Regions from separate parts of the Streptomyces sp. NPDC058335 genome, predicted to be linked through region 1. Evidence: riboswitches for the same ligand, from Rfam matches in the RefSeq annotation. Region 1 holds a riboswitch; the other holds the start of a gene.
What was found. A riboswitch is a leader RNA that binds a small molecule or an ion and turns the genes downstream of it on or off. The one in region 1 is predicted to bind glycine.

Region 1 (9,216 bases):
CGACCTCGGCGAAGTCCTCGGCAGTGAAGCCGCGGGTGGCGAGGGCGGGCGTGCCGATCCGCAGGCCCGAGGTGACCATCGGGGGCCGCGGGTCGTTCGGGACCGCGTTGCGGTTGACCGTGATGCCGACCTCGTGGAGACGGTCCTCGGCCTGCTGCCCGTCCAGCGCGGACTCGCGCAGGTCGACCAGGATCAGGTGCACGTCGGTGCCACCGGACAGGACGTTGATCCCGGCCTCGCGGGCGTCCGGCGCCGTCAGCCGCTCGGCGAGGATGCGCGCGCCGTCGACCGTACGGCGCTGGCGCTCCTTGAAGTCGTCCGAGGCGGCGACCTTGAAGGACACCGCCTTCGCCGCGATCACGTGCTCCAGGGGACCGCCCTGGAAACCCGGGAACACGGACGAGTTCAGCTTCTTCGCGAAGGCCTTCTTCGCCAGGATGATGCCGCCGCGCGGGCCGCCCAGCGTCTTGTGGGTCGTGGAGGTGACCACGTCCGCGTACTCGACCGGGTTCGGGTGCAGGCCGGCCGCGACGAGACCGGCGAAGTGCGCCATGTCCACCCACAGGTACGCCTCGACCTCGTCCGCGATCCGGCGGAACTCGGCGAAGTCCAGCTGCCGGGGGTACGCCGACCAGCCGGCGATGATCACCTTCGGGCGGTGCTCCTTGGCGAGGCGCTCGACCTCGGCCATGTCGACCAGTCCGGCCTCGTCCACGTGGTAGGCGACCACGTCGAACTGCTTGCCGGAGAAGTTCAGCCGCATCCCGTGGGTGAGGTGACCGCCGTGCGCCAGGTCCAGGCCCAGGATGGTGTCGCCGGGCTGGGCCAGCGCGAACAGGGCGGCCTGGTTGGCGGAGGCGCCCGAGTGCGGCTGGACGTTGGCGTACTCGGCGCCGAACAACTCCTTGACCCGGTCGATCGCGATCTGCTCGGCGACGTCGACGTGCTCACAGCCGCCGTAGTAGCGGCGGCCGGGGTAGCCCTCGGCGTACTTGTTGGTCAGGACCGAGCCCTGCGCCTCCATGACGGCGAGCGGAGCGAAGTTCTCCGAGGCGATCATCTCGAGCGTGGACTGCTGGCGGCGCAGCTCGCCGTCGAGCGCCGCGGCGATCTCCGGGTCGAGCTCGTGCAGGGGCGTGTTCAGGACGGACATACGTCTGGTGACCTCTCAGCCGGCGGTGTAGGCGGTGTACTCGTCGGCGGAGAGCAGCTCGTCCGGCTCGTCCGTGACGCGTACCTTGAACAGCCATCCGCCCTCGAAGGGGGCGGAGTTCACCAGCGCCGGGTCGTCCACGACGTCCTGGTTGACCTCGACGATCTCGCCGGAGACCGGTGCGTACAGCTCACTGACCGACTTGGTCGACTCGAGCTCGCCGCAGGACTCGCCCGCGGTCACGGTGGCACCGACCTCGGGGAGCTGGACGAAGACCACGTCGCCGAGCGCGTTGGCCGCGTGCTCCGTGATGCCGACCGTCGAGACGCCGTTCTCGGCGCCCGACAGCCACTCGTGCTCCTTGCTGTAGCGCAGCTGCTGGGGGTTGCTCATGGCCTGAATTCTCCTGTACGCGAGGGGGTGCTGATGAATGGGGGACTACTGAAGACGCACGTGAGCAGCGTGAATGTGCGCAGGGTCACGCGCGCGGACCTCGGCCCGGCCTGTCGGGCCGTACGTCAGTCTCTACTTCTGGCGCTTGTAGAAGGGCAGAGCCACGACTTCGTACGGCTCGTGGCTGCCCCGGATGTCCACGCCGACACCCGGCGTGCCCGGGGCCGCGTGGGCGGCGTCGACGTACGCCATCGCGATCGGCTTGCCCAGCGTGGGGGAGGGGGCGCCGGAGGTGACCTCGCCGATCACCTCACCGCCCGCGACCACGGCGTACCCGGCGCGCGGGACCCGGCGGCCCTCGGCGACCAGGCCGACCAGTACGCGCGGCGGGTTCGTCGCGGCGCGCTCGGCGGCCTGTGCGAGGGCCTCGCGGCCCACGAAGTCGCCGTCCTTGTCGAACTTCACGACCCGGCCGAGGCCGGCGTCGAAGGGGGTCAGCGCGGTCGACAGCTCGTGGCCGTACAGCGGCATGCCCGCCTCCAGGCGGAGCGTGTCCCGGCAGGACAGGCCGCAGGCGATCAGGCCGACGCCCTCGCCGGCCTTCGTCAGGGCCTGCCACAGCTCGACGGCGTGCTCCGGCTTCACGAACAGCTCGAAGCCGTCCTCGCCGGTGTAGCCGGTGCGGGCGATGAGCGCGGGGACGCCGGCGACGGTGCCGGGCAGGCCGGCGTAGTACTTGAGGCCGTCGAGGTCGGCGTCGGTGAGCGACTTCAGGATGCCGGGGGACTCGGGGCCCTGGACGGCGAGGAGCGCGTAGGCGTCGCGGTCGTCGCGGACCTCGGCGTCGAAGCCCTCGGCGCGCGCGGTCAGCGCGTCCAGGACGACCTGGGCGTTGGAGGCGTTGGCGACGACCATGAATTCGGTGTCGGCGAGCCGGTAGACGATGAGGTCGTCGAGGATGCCGCCGTCGGCGTCGCAGATCATGGTGTAGCGGGCGCGGCCCACGCCCACCGCCGCGATGTTGCCGACCAGGGCGAAGTTCAGCAGGGCGCCGGCCTGCGGACCGGTGACGGTGATCTCGCCCATGTGCGAGAGGTCGAAGAGGCCGGCCCGGGTGCGGACGGCGTGGTGCTCGTCGCGCTCGGAGCCGTAGCGCAGGGGCATGTCCCAGCCGGCGAAGTCGGTCATGGTCGCGCCGAGCGAACGATGCAGGGCATCGAGGGCGGTGTGGCGGAGCGGGGTACTGCTCATCGGGCGTTCGTCTCCCAGGGCATGACGGCGAGGTCGTTCCTCCCCATCTGTCATCGGAACCTGAGAGGTTCGCCATGACCGTCCGTGAACGGTTCGGTCATGGGTTGCACCTTGGGTGGAGCCACCGAAGGGTGACTCGCTTTTCAGATGTGCCTCGCCCGCGCGGTAACGGTGCCTGAGAGATTCAAGGGAGGGACTTGCTCCTTCGGCGCCCCAGCGAAACTGTCGGTGGGGACTCTCCCGCGCGGATTCAAACGGCCGGTATGCAGTTGGCGCGGCCATCATCGCACGCCATGCCCGATCACGGCAGGCCGCATCTGTAACCGGCCTGTGGCGGTAAGCGCATGAAAACGCAAGACAGTGCGCATTACCTTCTCTTTACGCTCGACGGGGAGAAGACTTGTCTGACCCCAGGGGAGGACGATCACGGTGAACAGGACCACGGCACTCGCGACCGGCTCGGCACTCGCGGCCGGCCCGGCGCTCGCACTGCCCGCGCAGCCGCAGGCCGCGGCCCGGGAGGCGTGCGGCGCACCGCCCGCCCCGGTCGTCCGCGATCTGCGCGACCGTGCCGGCCACAGCCCGCACGGCCTGCTGTTCGGCCCCCGCGACCTGGTCGTGGTCACCGGGCTGCCCGGCAGCGGCAAGTCGACGCTGATGAAGCGCGCGGTGACGGGCACCCGCATCGACTCCCAGGACACCCGCGACCGCTGGGACGCCCGCATGCCGCGCGCCCTGCCGTACGCCCTCTACCGTCCCCTCGTCCGCCTCGCGCACTACGCCGGTCTGCGCCGTGCCCTGCGCACCGGCGAGGGCGTCGTCGTCCACGACTGCGGTACGCAGGCCTGGGTGCGCGCCTGGCTGGCCCGCGAGGCCCGCCGCCGTGGCGGCACGCTGCACATGGTGCTGCTCGACGTCACCGTGGACACCGCCCTGGAGGGCCAGCGCGAGCGCGGCCGGGGCGTGTCCCGGTACGCGTTCCGGCGCCACCGCCGGGCCGCCTCCCACCTGCTGCGCGCGGCGGAGAAGGGCCGCCTCCCCGAGGGCTGCGGTTCGACGGTCCTGCTGGACCGGGCCGCGGCCGACACCCTCCGCCGCATCGGCTTCACCGGCTGACCGCCCACGGCCTTCCGCCGCATCGGCTTCACCGGCTGGCCGCGTATGGCCTTCGGCTGCGTCGGTTTGACCGGCTGGCCGCGTACGGGCTTCCGCCGCATCGGCTTCACCGGCGCTCCGGCCATGGCGCTCCGGTCACGGCCCTCCGGTCACGGCCCTCCGGCCACGGCCCGCGCACGGGGCCCGCACGGGGCCGGTCGCCGAGGGTCCGTCCCCGTACCCGATAGCCTTTTGAGCCACATCCAGTGGTTCCCAGCAGGCGGTAGGCAGATGGACTTCCCCCCGGCGGACTTCCCCGCGGACTTCCCGGCACAGGCGCACCCCCATTCGCACGGCGGATGGCCCGGCAACGAGCTGGAAGAGGTGCTCTCCGCCTCCCTCGGCCTGCCGGGGGCCGGCGGACGGATCGTGGAGGTGCTCGGCCGCAGCTTCGTCTGGGTGCCGCTGCCCGGCGGGGGCGGCCCGCACAGCGGCCCCCTGGACCTGCCCACGCTGGAGCTGGAGGGGCAGGCGTACGTGCCCGTGTTCAGCTCCGAGGAGCAGTTCCGGCAGGTCGTCGGCGCGCACATGTCGTTCACGGTCGCCCCGGCCGTCGAGTTCGCCCGCGGACTGCCCCCGCAGGTCGGCATCCTGGTGAACCCGGACGGCACGGTCGGCATCCCGCTGCCCCCGATGGCCGTGGCCGAGCTGTGCCGGAGCGGCCGCACCCCGCTGGACGGCCCGGCGAGCGGTGGTCGCGTCCGTCTCTACGAGCCCGACTGGCAGCACGACCCGGTGGACTTCCTGTCCGCCGCCTCCGCCGAGTTCGAGGCGATCGGCGTCGTCCTCACCGCCCGCCGCTGCCTCGCCGCGGTGGAGACGGCCGACCCGGTGATGTTCGTCGGCGTGGAACTCTCCCAGTGGGAGGGCGATCTGCGGGCGCTTCCCCTGGAGGCCCTCGGCAAGGCGCTCGGCCGGGCCCAGGCGCCCTGGCCGGTCAACCTCGTCCTGCTCGACGTGACGGAGGACCCGGTGGCCCGGTGGCTGAGGGAACACGTCCGGCCCTTCTACTCCAGGCTCCACTGAACCCACCCGCACGCGGGCGTTCCGTACCGGTATGCGGCGGCGCCGCGAGGGTGCGGCGGGCCGCCCCCGATCCGGCCCCGCCGGCGACGGACAACCCGGCCCCTCCGGGGCGCCCGTTGTCGGCGAAGAGACCTAAGCTGGTCTCCCGAAAGCGGGGCAACTTATCGAAGGGGCGGTACAGGTGAGCGCCAGCGGCATCGCGGCCGGGCAGGTCGAGCACATGCTGCGCCAGGTGACCCCCGGGCGCTACGACGCCTACGAGGCACTCCTGCGCGCCCTCGCCACCCCGGGCACCGGCCAGGTGTGGATGCTGCTGTGGCGCGGTCAGGCCGGCTCCCCCGACGCCCAGTACGGCACGATGGAGGTCGAGGGACACGGCTACGCCCCCTGTGTCACCTCCGCCCAGGAGCTGTCCGCGAGCGGCTGGAACCGGTCGTACGAGGTGGTCGACGGGCTGGACATGGCCCGCACCCTCTACCCCGACCACTACGGCCTCTGGCTGAACCCGCACGCCCCCGGCGGCGGTGTCGGCATCCCCTGGCTCGACCTGCGGCGGATCGCCACCGGCCTGGACCGCCAGCCGGCCGGGCCGCTGCGGCTGTCCGAGCCGGCCATCGAGATCCCGCAGTTCTACGCCCTGCTCGCGCAGAACGCGCACCGCACCCCCGCCCTGCGCTCGCTGCGCCGCGCCTGGGTCCAGCCGGCCGTCGGCGCGCCCTACCTCGCCCTCGGGCTCGACGTCTACGACACCTCGCCGCAGGCCGTGGACGCGGTGCGGGGGATGATGCAGCAGTCCATCGGCGCGGTACCGGACGGACTGCCGGTGTCCACGGTCACCATGAGTGACGACTACGACCCGGTCGTCCTGTGGATGCGCGCCCACGCCCGTCCCTTCTACGACCGCGAGGCGCACGCCCCGGCCGCCCAGGCTCCCGCGGGCGGCTACGGCTTCCCGCCGGCCGGTCGCTTCTGATGTGCCCCGTCGCCCGTTCCTTCGGGTCGGCGCAGTGAATCTTCGCGCGTAGATCGGGTCGGTAAGTCCCCTTTTGGGTAGATAGGCCCCAACTCGTGCGTGTCCGCCCCTCGTTACCCGCCGTCCGGATAACGGAATCCTCCTGAGAGCATCACGTTTACGCATCCATTCCCCTTCAAGTCTGGCTACAGATCGCCAAAGCGTTGAAGACTCCCGCATCAGGGGTGCTTTCGCCCTTGTGTACGACGGACTGATCACGCCGCTACAGCGGCAAGTGTGGGCCGGCTACCGCCGGTTGAGAGGGGTCCCTGCCAGATGACGGCACCATTGCACGAGCCGACCGCGGAAGCGGCCCCGAGCCCGGCCGAGGAAGCGGCGGTGGCCACCGCCGACGCGAAGGCCGTACAGGGCCGTTCCCTGGGTCGGATCGCCTGGGAGCGCCTGAAGCGGGACAAACTCGCCCTGAGCGGCGGCATCGTGGTGCTGCTCCTCGTCGTGGTCGCGCTGTTCGCCCCGGTGATCACCTCGATCCTCGGCCAGGACCCGAACGAGTATCACGAGAACCTCATCGACCCGCTGTTCGGCACCCCCACGGGCTCCCTCGGCGGCATCAGCGGCGAACACCTGCTGGGCGTCGAGCCGGTCAACGGCCGCGACATCTTCGCCCGCATCCTCTACGGCGCCCGGATCTCCCTGCTGGTCGGCTTCCTGTCGGCCGTCGTCGCCGTGATCCTCGGCACCGTCCTGGGCATCCTCGCCGGCTTCTTCGGCGGCTGGGTCGACTCGGTCGTCAGCCGGGTCATGGACGGTCTGCTCGCCTTCCCCCAGCTGCTGTTCATCATCGCGCTGGTCTCCGTCATGCCGAACGACCTGCTGGGCCTCACCGGCTCCAACGTGCGGGTCTTCGTGATGATCCTGGTCATCGGCTTCTTCGGCTGGCCCTACATCGGGCGTGTGGTGCGCGGTCAGACGCTCTCGCTGCGAGAGCGCGAGTACGTGGAGGCGGCCCGATCGCTGGGCGCCGGACGGCTGTACATCCTGTTCAAGGAACTGCTGCCCAACCTCGTCGCCCCGATCGTCGTCTACACCACGATGATGATCCCCACCAACATCCTCACCGAGGCGGCGCTCAGCTTCCTGGGCGTGGGCGTCAAGCCGCCCACGGCCTCGTGGGGGCAGATGCTCTCGAGCGCGATCGACTACTACGAGTCCGACCCCATGTACATGGTGGTCCCGGGCCTGGCGATCTTCATCACCGTGCTCGCCTTCAACCTCTTCGGCGACGGCGTCCGGGACGCGCTGGACCCGAAGGCGTCCCGCTGAACCGCACCCAAGCCTCCCGTGGCATCTGCACGGGGTCTCTCATCACATCCGGAGGATCCGACATCGTGACTACCCAACGCACCTCAGGGCGGCGGAAGCAGGCATTTGCCGCTGCTGCCGCGGTCGCCGCGCTGCTGACCACGGCGGCGTGCGGCGGCGGTTCGGACGACGGCGACAACGGCTCGAAGACCGGTGCCGCCGGCTTCGACGCCGCGAACAACAAGGTCGCCCAGGCCGACCTGGCCAAGAAGGGCGGCACGCTGAAGTTCGGTGCCGCGCAGGACGCCGACTCGTGGGACACCACGCGTGGCTACTACGGCATGATGTGGAACTTCGCCCGCTACTACAGCCGCCAGCTGGTCACGAACAAGGCCGAGCCGGGCGCCGCGGGTGCCGAGATCACTCCGGACCTCGCCACCGAGACCGCCAAGGTCACGGACGACGGCAAGACCTACACGTACACCCTGCGTGACGGCATCACGTGGGAGGACGGCAAGCCGATCACGTCCAAGGACGTGAAGTACGGCATCGAGCGCGTGTGGGCGCAGGACGTGCTGTCCGGCGGTCCGACGTACCTGAAGGACGTCCTCGACCCCAAGGGCGAGTACAAGGGTCCCTACAAGGACACCTCGGCCGACAAGCTCGGTCTGAAGGCCATCGAGACGCCGGACGACAAGACCATCGTCTTCAAGCTCCCCGTGGCCAACTCGGACTTCGAGGAGATGCTGGCCCTGGTCTCCGCCTCGCCGGTCCGCCAGGACAAGGACACCAAGTCCAAGTACGGCCTGAAGCCGTTCTCCTCGGGCCCGTACAAGTTCGCCTCGTACAGCCCCGGCAAGGACCTCAAGCTGGTCCGCAACACCGAGTGGAAGCAGGCCTCGGACCCGGTCCGCAAGGCCTACCCGGACGAGATAACGATCCAGTTCTTCTCGGACGCCAACCAGCTCGACCAGCGTCTGCTCAGCGGTGACCTGGACCTCGACCTGAACCAGACCGGCATGTCGCCGCAGGGCCGCACCACCGCCCTGAAGCAGCACAAGGCCAACCTGGACAACCCGGTCTCCGGCTACGTCCGTTACGCGGTCTTCCCGCAGAGCGTCGCGCCGTTCAACAACATCGAGTGCCGCAAGGCCGTCATCCTCGGTGCCGACCACGTGTCGCTCCAGACCGCGCGTGGCGGCCCGATCGCCGGTGGCGACATCGGCACCAACATGCTGCCGCCGTCCGTCCCGGGCGCCGAGGGCCAGAAGTACGACCCCTACAAGCTCGCCGGTGACAACAAGAACGGCAACGTCGCCGAGGCCAAGGCGGCCCTCAAGGCCTGCGGTCAGCCGAACGGCTTCAAGACCACCATCGCGGTCCGCAACAACAAGCCGGTCGAGGTGGCCACGGCCCAGTCCCTCCAGGCCTCGCTGAAGAAGATCGGCATCACCGTCGAGATCGACCAGTACGACGGCTCGCAGACCGCCGGCATCATCGGCAGCCCTTCGAACGTGAAGAAGAAGGGCTACGGCATCATCATCATGGGCTGGGGTCCGGACTTCCCGTCCGTCCAGGGCTTCGGTCTGCCGCTGTGGAGCAGCAAGTACATCTCGGAGAGCGGTAACAACAACTACGCGCTCATCAAGGACAAGGCGATCGACGGCCTGTTCGACCAGTACGTCACCACCCTGGACGACGCCGGCAAGACCAAGATCGCCACGGAGATCAACCACAAGGTGATGGAGGGCGCGTACTACCTGCCCTTCGTCTTCGAGCGGTTCATCAACTGGCGCTCGGACAACCTGGCGAACGTCTACACCACCGACGGTTACAGCGGTCAGTACGACTTCGTCAACCTCGGTCTGAAGAACCCGAAGAAGTAGTCCCGGCACACCCGCCGAACGGCACGAAAGGCAGGTGAAGGCCGGCGCAGCGGCAGCGCGGGCCACCGGAAGACCTC
Region 2 (9,216 bases), on a different contig from region 1:
CATAGGTTTCGGACAACCGTCAACCTCAAGTACGGGTGGAGGGTTTTCCCCTATGTCGGCCCTGGTGTGTACGAGGTGCGGTAACCGCAACGCGGAGAACAGCCGTTTCTGCTCCAACTGCGGCGCGCCGCTGAGGCCGGGTCTGACGCCCGAGCGCGCGTCGGAGACGACCTCCACCATCTCCATCTCCGGTCTCGAGGCCTACGACTCCGAGGCCACCGGACAGACGCAGTTGCCCGCGCTCTCGCCCGAGGCCCAGGCCGCGGTCGACGCGCTGCCGCTGGGCTCGGCCCTGCTGGTCGTGCGGCGTGGCCCCAACTCGGGCAGCCGCTTCCTGCTGGACGGCGACCTGACGACGGCCGGGCGGCACCCGCAGAGCGACATCTTCCTGGACGACGTGACGGTCTCGCGCCGCCATGTGGAGTTCCGGCGTCGCCAGGACGGTTCGTTCACGGTGGCCGACGTCGGCAGCCTGAACGGCACCTACGTCAACCGTGAGCGGATCGACGAGGTTCCACTGTCGAACGGCGACGAGGTGCAGATCGGCAAGTACCGGCTGGTCTTCTACGCGAGCCAGCGAGGCTACTGACCCGCCCCCGGACCCCGTCCGGGGGAACCCCCAGGGAAGGCCCATGCTGCGAACACCGAGGGGCGGTACCGGACCCGGCGCCGCCGCAGTGGACGGTGGTGCGATGAGCATCGGTACGGTGCTGAACGTGCTGCGCGACGAGTTCCCCGAAGTCACCATCTCCAAGATCCGCTTCCTGGAGTCGGAGGGGCTCGTCGAGCCGCAGCGGACCCCCTCGGGATATCGCAAGTTCACCATCGAGGACGTCGAGCGCCTCGGTCATGTGCTGAGGATGCAGCGGGACCACTACCTGCCGCTCAAGGTGATCCGGGAGCATCTGGACGCCATGGAGCGCGGTGAGGCGGCGGCGCTGCCGACGGTGGGCCGGCAGCGGGACGGACAGGCGGTACGGGAGTCGTCCGATGCGCCCACCGCCGCCCGGATCGGGCGTTCCGAGCTGCTGGCGGCCGCGGGGATCGACGATCGGGAACTCCAGGAGTGGGAGTCGTACGGACTCGTCGTGCCGCTGGAGGACGGGGTCTATGACGCCGAGGTGGTCACGGTGGCCGCGCTCGTCTCCGAGCTGGGACGGTTCGGGATCGAGCCCCGGCATCTGCGGCTGATGAAGGCCGCGGCCGACCGTGAGGCGGGGCTCGTGGACCAGGTGGTCGCACCGCTCAGGCGGCATCGCAATCCGCAGACGAGGGCGCATGCGGAGGCCCGGACGAAGGAGCTGGCGGGGCTCACGGTCAGGTTGCACGCGGCGCTGGTGCAGACCGCGCTCGGAGTGCGCCTGCCCTGAGGTGAGGGGTTCCGGTCGGCCGGATCGGTCACCCGTTCCCGGCCCGACTACCCAAACGTCCCGAGCACGGCCTAGGGTTGCTGTGTGAACGAGCTCGATGTCGTAGGTGTCCGGGTCGAGATGCCCTCCAACCAACCGATCGTGCTGCTGCGTGAAGTGGGAGGCGACCGTTACCTCCCCATCTGGATCGGGCCGGGGGAGGCGACGGCGATCGCCTTCGCCCAGCAGGGCATGGCTCCGGCGCGGCCGCTGACCCACGACCTGTTCAAGGACGTGCTGGAAGCCGTCGGCCAGGAGCTCAGCGAAGTGCGCATCACCGACCTGCGTGAGGGTGTCTTCTACGCCGAGTTGGTCTTCGCCAGCGGGGTCGAGGTGAGCGCGCGGCCGTCCGACGCCATAGCGCTGGCCCTGCGCACGGGGACGCCCATCTACGGCAGTGACACGGTGCTCGACGATGCGGGCATCGCGATCCCGGACGAGCAGGAGGACGAGGTGGAGAAGTTCCGCGAGTTCCTCGACCAGATCTCGCCCGAGGACTTCGGCAGCAGCAACCAGTAGCCGTCGGGAGGCGGGGTCGGTTCGGCGGGCTCACCGGCTCCGGTCGCGGCAATTGCCAGCGGCGCGTGAGAGCGTCCTGCGGCTTCCGCTCAGCGCATTCGGCTAGCCTTTCCCCGCGGTGGAGCGCGGGAAACCACTCCTAGGGTGATTATCACTCGGCGTGCCGAGTGTGGCGATCGTTGACGCACCCCTGGTGACTGCCTACCGTCGAGAAGGCAGGTCAAGGACGGAGGTCGGCGTGAGAAGCAGCGGCGACGGTACGGTTGGGGGTGCCCCCGGACTCGGTGTCGGGGGGAGCGGTCCGTACCCTCCCCCGAGCTCTCGGCTCCGCGCGAGCGGGGGGTACCCCCATCACGGAGGCGCGGCCGATCACGCTCCGCAGCGGTCGGCGGCCGTGCCGAGCAGCGGAGGGGCGACGTCCATGGCGTCCGAGGAGATCGGCTACCGGGGGCCGACGGCCTGTGCGGCCGCCGGCATCACCTATCGGCAACTGGACTACTGGGCGCGCACGGGGCTGGTCGAGCCGAGTGTGCGGCCCGCCCACGGGTCCGGGACGCAGCGCCTGTACAGCTTCCGGGACGTGGTGGTCCTGAAGATCGTCAAGCGGTTCCTCGACACCGGGGTCTCGTTGCAGAACATCCGCACCGCGGTCCAGCACCTGCGTGAGCGCGGCTTCAGCGACCTCGAGCGGATGACGCTGATGAGCGACGGCGCCACGGTCTACGAGTGCAGCTCGCCGGACGAGGTCCACGCGCTGCTCCAGGGTGGTCAGGGCGTCTTCGGGATCGCCGTCGGCGTGGTGTGGCGGGATGTCGAGAGCGCGCTGTCGCAGCTGCACGGGGAGCGCGTCGACACCGGGGAGACGCTCGTCGGGCCGAACCCGGCCGACGAGCTGGCCCGTAGGCGCAACCGGGCGGTCTGACGCCCTCACCGGGGGCCTCGCGGGCGGGCTGCACGACGTCATTGTCAGTGGCGTGGTGCAGCATCGGAGATGTGAGAAACGCGCCCACCATCCTGCATCTCGACATGGATGCCTTCTTCGCCCAGGCGGAGCAGGCGTCCAAGCCGAGTCTGCGCGGGAAGGCGGTGGTCGTGGGTGGCCTCGGGCCGCGCGGGGTGGTGGCGACCGCCTCGTACGAGGCACGGGTCTTCGGGGTGCACTCGGCGATGCCGATGGCCCAGGCGCGCCGGCTCGCTCCGAACGCCGCCTACCTGTTCCCGCGGGGCGCGTTCTACCGCCAGATCAGCGACCAGGTCATGGCGCTCCTGCGGGCCCTGTCGCCGCTGGTGGAGCCGCTCAGCCTGGACGAGGCCTTCGTGGACCTGGAGGCCGGGGAGGCGGCCTGGGACAGCGAGTCGGCGCGGCTGGCCGGGGTGCGGCTGCGCGCGGACATACGGGCGGTCACCGGGCTCACCGGGTCGGTCGGGCTGGCCGCCTCGAAGATGCTCGCCAAGATCGCTTCCGAGCAGGCCAAGCCGGACGGCCTGGTGCTGATCGAGCCGGGCACCGAACGGGCCCTGCTCGCGCCGATGTCCGTACGGACGCTGCCGGGGGTCGGGCCGGCGACCGGCGACCATCTGCGGCGGGCCGGGATCACCACGGTCGAGGAGATGGCCGAGGCCGGGGAGGACGAGCTGGTGCGGCTGCTGGGCAAGGCGCACGGGCACGCGCTGTACGCCATGGCGCTGGCCCGTGACGACCGGCCCGTGGTGGCCGAGCGGGAGACGAAGTCCGTGTCGGTGGAGGACACCTACGACGTGGACATCCACGACCGCCTGCGGGTGGAGCTGGAGGTGCAGCGGCTGGCCGACCGGTGTGTGCGGCGGCTGCGGGGGGCGGGTCTGTCGGGCCGGACCATCGTGCTGAAGGTGCGGCGGTACGACTTCTCCACGCTCACCCGGTCCGAGACCCTGCGGGGGCCGACGGACGATCCGGGGGTGGTGCGGGAGGCGGCGGCCCGGCTGCTGGACTCCGTGGACACGACGGGCGGGGTGCGGCTGCTGGGGGTCGGGGTCAGCGGGCTGGCCGACTTCACGCAGGAGGACCTGTTCGCGCAGGCGGCGGAGGAGCGGGCGGACGGGCCCGAGGACGAGGTGGCGGAGGAGCCCGTCGTGGCGGAGGTGGCGCCCGCGGAGCACCGGTGGCGGCCGGGGCTCGACGTCCGGCACGCCGAGCTGGGACACGGGTGGGTGCAGGGCAGCGGGCTGGGGCGGGTCACCGTGCGGTTCGAGACACCCGAGTCGGAGGTGGGCCGGGTGCGGACGTTCCGGATCGACGACCCCGCTCTGGAGCCGGCGGATCCGCTGCCGCTGGTCCGGCGAAGACCGGACGAGCCCTCGGCCGAGGACGGGGCCGGCGACGTGCCCGTGGCGCGGCCGGGGAACAGCCGGTGACGGGATCGGGCGAGGTGGTGTGCGGTGGCTGAGGAGGAGGCTCGGGTGGGCCCGGCCGGGCTCTCGGTGGAGCGGCGTGACGAGGTGCGGGCGGTGATCGAGCGGGTCACCGGATGGGCCGCCGGGCGCGCGGACGTCGGCGGGGTGCTGCTCGTCGGGTCCTGGGCGCGGGGTGCCGCGCGGGCGGACTCGGATGTCGACCTCATCGTGCTGACGACCGAGCCGGGCCGGTACGCCGACGACGAGGCCTGGGTGCGCGAACTCGCCCTGGGTGAGGTGATCCGCAACCGGGTCTGGGGGCCCGTCACCGAGTGGCGGCACATCACCGCCTCCGGTCTGGAGGTCGAGGTCGGCATCGGCCCCCTCGACTGGGCGCGCACCGATCCCGTCGACGGCGGCACCCGACGCGTCGTCACCGACGGGGCCCTGTCCCTCCACGACCCCCGGGGACTCCTCGGGGCGCTGACAGCGGCGTGCGGCCGGTCCGCTCAGGTCTCCTCCGTGCCCGCCAGCCTGCCGAAGTCACGGTCCGGGAGCGGGGGAGGGGCGGCCACATCGAGGCCGTAGTGGTGGTAGAGCTGGAGTTCCTGATCGGGGGAGAGGTGACGGCCCACGCCGAAGTCGGGGGCGTCCTTGATCAGAGCGCGGTCGAAGGGGACATGGAGGGTGCCCTCGACCAGTTCGCTGGGCTCCAGGGGGACGAAGGCGTCCCTGCTGAAGAGGCCGGTGCGTATGGCCGCCCACTCGGGCACGCCGGTCGCGTCGTCGAGGTAGACCTCGTCGATGGTGCCGATCTTGGTGCCGTTGCGGTCGAACGCCTTGCGGCCGATCAGGTTGCGCGGATCGATGTCGGTCTGCACGGGACCCCTCCACTTGGTCGCAAACTCATCCGTAAGCACTACAAAAGAGCACAACGGGGGCGGCGGCCACTCGAAAGGAGGCCTCGTTGACCTCGCTGGTAGTCTGGCAACGGCTGCTGACCCCGTGCGGGAGAGTCCTCCGGAGATCCCCGGAGGCGCCGAAGGAGCAAATCCTCCCCGGAATCTCTCAGGCTCACGTACCGCACGGACGAGGTCACTCTGGAAAGCAGGGCGGGTGCCGACGGCGTCGACGGCTTCCGCTCTCACCGACGGTGAAAGCCGGTTGCCCTCGGGCGGCCGGTGAAGCTCTCAGGTTGAGATGACAGAGGGGGAGGCCGTCCGGGTACCCGCCAGTGGTGCCCCTCGAAGGTCGTGTCTGACCAGGAGGCCTCCGCAATGACCGCCCATCGCATTCCGCTCTCCGACCTCGAACAGGGAATCCCCTTCGAGCAGCGCCACATCGGGCCCGACCAGGAGGCGCGGGCCAAGATGCTCGCACAGGTCGGCTACGGCTCCCTGGACGAGCTGACCGCGGCCGCGGTCCCCGATGTGATCAAGAACGCCGACACGCTGGACCTGCCGGGTGCGCGGACCGAGGCCGAGGTGCTCGCCGAACTGCGGTCGCTGGCCGACCGCAACCAGGTCCTGGACCCGATGATCGGGCTCGGCTACTACGGCACCTTCACCCCGCCCGTCATCCTGCGCAACGTCATGGAGAACCCCGCCTGGTACACGGCCTACACGCCGTACCAGCCGGAGATCTCGCAGGGCCGGCTCGAGGCGCTGCTGAACTTCCAGACCATGGTCGCCGACCTGACCGGGCTGCCGACCTCCGGTGCCTCGCTGCTCGACGAGGGCACGGCGGCGGCCGAGGCGATGGCCCTGTCCCGACGCATGGGGAAGAACAAGAAGGGCCTCTTCCTGATCGACGCGGACGCGCTGCCGCAGACCATCGCCGTGATCGAGACCCGTGCCGAGCCGACCGGAGTCGAGGTCGTCGTCGCCGACCTCAGCGACGGCATCCCGGCCGACATCGCCGCGCGGGAGATCAACGGCGTGCTGATCCAGTACCCGGGCGCCTCCGGGGCCGTACGCGATCTCAAGCCGGTCATCGAGCAGGCGCACGAGCTGGGGGCGCTCGTCACCGTCGCCGCCGATCTGCTGGCGCTGACGCTGCTGACCTCGCCCGGTGAGCTGGGCGCGGACATCGCGGTCGGGACGACGCAGCGGTTCGGGGTGCCCATGGGCTTCGGTGGGCCGCACGCCGGTTACATGGCCGTCCACGAGAAGTTCGCGCGCAGCCTGCCCGGACGGCTCGTCGGCGTGTCCGTCGACGTGGACGGCAACAGGGCCTACCGGCTGGCGTTGCAGACGCGTGAGCAGCACATCCGCCGGGAGAAGGCGACCAGCAACATTTGTACGGCGCAGGTGCTGCTCGCCGTCATGGCCGGCATGTACGCCGTCTACCACGGGCCCGAGGGGCTTCGGGCGATCGCGCGGCGCACCCACCGCTACGCCTCGGTCCTGGCCGCCGGGCTCACCGCCGGTGGTGTCGAGGTCGTACACGGCTCCTACTTCGACACGCTGACCGTGCGGGTGCCGGCGAGGGCCTCCGAGGTCGTCGCCGCCGCCCGGGGCAACGGCGTCAACCTGCACCTCGTCGACGCCGACCATGTGTCGATCGCCTGCGACGAGACCACCGGGCGGGCCCAGATCACCGCTGTCTGGCAGGCCTTCGGCGTGGAGGGCGACATCGAGGCCCTCGACGCGGTCACGGAGGACACCCTGCCCGCAGGGCTGCTCCGCGGCGACGAGATCCTCACCCACCCCGTCTTCCACCAGCACCGCTCCGAGACCGCCATGCTGCGCTACCTGCGCAGGCTGGCCGACCGGGACTACGCGCTCGACCGGGGCATGATCCCGCTGGGCTCCTGCACGATGAAGCTCAACGCGACCACCGAGATGGAGCCGGTCACCTGGCCCGAGTTCGGGCAGCTGCACCCCTTCGCGCCCGCCGGGCAGGCGCAGGGTTATCTCACGCTCATCCATGAGCTGGAGGAGCGGCTCGCCGAGGTCACCGGGTACGACAAGGTGTCCCTCCAGCCGAACGCCGGGTCGCAGGGCGAGTTCGCCGGGCTGCTCGCCGTACGCGGGTACCACCGGGCCAACGGGGACGAGCAGCGGACCGTGTGTCTGATCCCGTCGTCCGCGCACGGCACCAACGCCGCGAGCGCCGTGATGGCCGGAATGAAGGTCGTCGTCGTGAAGACCGCCGACGACGGCGAGATCGACGTCGAGGACCTGCGGGCGAAGATCGAGAAGCACCGGGACGAGCTCGCGGTGCTGATGATCACCTACCCGTCGACGCACGGGGTGTTCGAGGAGCATGTCGCCGACATCTGCGCGCAGGTGCACGAGGCCGGCGGTCAGGTGTACGTCGACGGCGCCAACCTCAACGCACTCGTCGGGCTCGCCAAGCCCGGACACTTCGGCGGCGACGTCTCGCACCTGAACCTGCACAAGACGTTCTGCATCCCGCACGGCGGCGGCGGTCCGGGCGTCGGCCCGGTGGCCGTACGGTCGCACCTGGCGCCGTATCTGCCGAACCACCCGCTCCAGCCGGAGGCCGGGCCCGCGACGGGCGTGGGACCGATCTCGGCCGCGCCGTGGGGCTCCGCGGGGATCCTGCCGATCTCGTGGGCCTACGTGCGGCTCATGGGCGGGGAGGGGCTGAAGCGGGCCACGCAGGTGGCCGTGCTGTCCGCCAACTACGTCGCCAAGCGGCTCGAACCGCACTACCCGGTGCTCTACACCGGCCCCGGCGGGCTGGTCGCGCACGAGTGCATCATCGACCTGCGTCCGCTGACGAAGACGACCGGTGTCAGCGTGGACGACGTGGCCAAGCGGCTCATCGACTACGGCTTCCACGCGCCGACGATGTCGTTCCCGGTGGCCGGGACGCTGATGATCGAGCCGACCGAGTCGGAGGACCTGGCCGAGCTGGACCGGTTCTGCGAGGCGATGATCGCGATCCGTGGGGAGATCGAGAAGGTCGGGGCCGGTGAGTGGCCCGCCGAGGACAACCCGTTGCGGGGCGCTCCGCACACCGCGGCCGCGCTGGGCGGGGAGTGGGACCACGCGTACACGCGCGAGGAGGCCGTCTTCCCGGCCGGGGTGTCCGCCGCCGACAAGTACTGGCCGCCGGTGCGCCGGATCGACCAGGCCTACGGCGACCGGAACCTGGTCTGCTCCTGCCCGCCGCTGGACGCGTACGAGGACTGAGCCGACCGCCGTACGTCATCGAGGGTCCCCGTCCGGTCAGGGCGGGGGCCCTCCGGCGTGCCGGGGGCGGTTCAGGCCGGGTAGGCGTGTGTCTGGGCCGCCTTGACCGTCGCCCACACCGGGGCGCCGGGATGCAGGTCGAGTTCGGCGGCGGCGACCGTGGTGAGGTCGGCGGCCAGGGGGAGTTCGCCGGTGAGGTCGGCACGGATCTGGTCGCCGTGGGTCTCCAGGCCCGCGACCTCGCAGCGCCAGAGGTTGCGGGCGCTGGAGCCGGTGGGGCGGTCGCGGTGGAGGGTGACCGCGCTCGGCGGGAAGGCGACGAAGGCCGGCCCGGAGAGGAGTTCCGTGGTGGTGAGCGAGGGGCCCGTGTCGAGGTGGACGGTGTGGCCGTCGGCCCGGCCGCGGTAGAGGTTGAGGCCGACGAGCTGGGCGATGTAGTCCGTGCGCGGGTGCCGGGCGATGTCGGACGGGGCGCCCTCCTGCACGACCGTGCCGTGCTCGACGACGACCAGGCGGTCCGCGAGGACCATGGCGTCGAGCGGGTCGTGCGTGACCAGGACGGCGACCGCCTCGAACTCGGCCAGGTGGCGGCGGAGTTGGGCGCGTACCTCCAGGCGGGTGCGGGCGTCAAGGGCGGCGAGGGGTTCGTCGAGCAGGAGCAGCCGGGGATGGGTGGCGAGGGCGCGGGCCAGGGCGACCCGCTGGGCCTGGCCGCCGGAGAGCCGGCGGGGCTTGGCGGCGGCGTGCTCGGC

Region 2: another riboswitch for glycine. It lies ahead of gcvP (aminomethyl-transferring glycine dehydrogenase); the one in region 1 lies ahead of gcvT (glycine cleavage system aminomethyltransferase GcvT).

The regions. Positions count from the first base shown of each region.
Region 1 covers NZ_JBHXHX010000003.1:179,561-188,776, forward strand. The annotation lists gene glyA (serine hydroxymethyltransferase) at 1-1,153, opposite strand, end outside; gene gcvH (glycine cleavage system protein GcvH) at 1,169-1,546, opposite strand; gene gcvT (glycine cleavage system aminomethyltransferase GcvT) at 1,679-2,797, opposite strand; glycine riboswitch at 2,951-3,050, opposite strand; gene ACFWJX_RS06655 (AAA family ATPase) at 3,227-3,913, shown strand; gene ACFWJX_RS06660 (enhanced serine sensitivity protein SseB) at 4,184-4,978, shown strand; gene ACFWJX_RS06665 (enhanced serine sensitivity protein SseB C-terminal domain-containing protein) at 5,160-5,951, shown strand; gene ACFWJX_RS06670 (ABC transporter permease) at 6,267-7,274, shown strand; gene ACFWJX_RS06675 (ABC transporter substrate-binding protein) at 7,340-9,139, shown strand.
Region 2 covers NZ_JBHXHX010000026.1:96,811-106,026, reverse strand. The annotation lists gene ACFWJX_RS36040 (FHA domain-containing protein) at 1-589, shown strand, start outside; gene ACFWJX_RS36035 (MerR family transcriptional regulator) at 633-1,370, shown strand; gene ACFWJX_RS36030 (bifunctional nuclease family protein) at 1,455-1,928, shown strand; gene ACFWJX_RS36025 (MerR family transcriptional regulator) at 2,167-2,850, shown strand; gene ACFWJX_RS36020 (DNA polymerase IV) at 2,922-4,322, shown strand; gene ACFWJX_RS36015 (nucleotidyltransferase domain-containing protein) at 4,347-4,889, shown strand; gene ACFWJX_RS36010 (PRC-barrel domain-containing protein) at 4,811-5,182, opposite strand; glycine riboswitch at 5,300-5,395, shown strand; gene gcvP (aminomethyl-transferring glycine dehydrogenase) at 5,579-8,464, shown strand; gene ACFWJX_RS36000 (ABC transporter ATP-binding protein) at 8,536-9,216, opposite strand, start outside.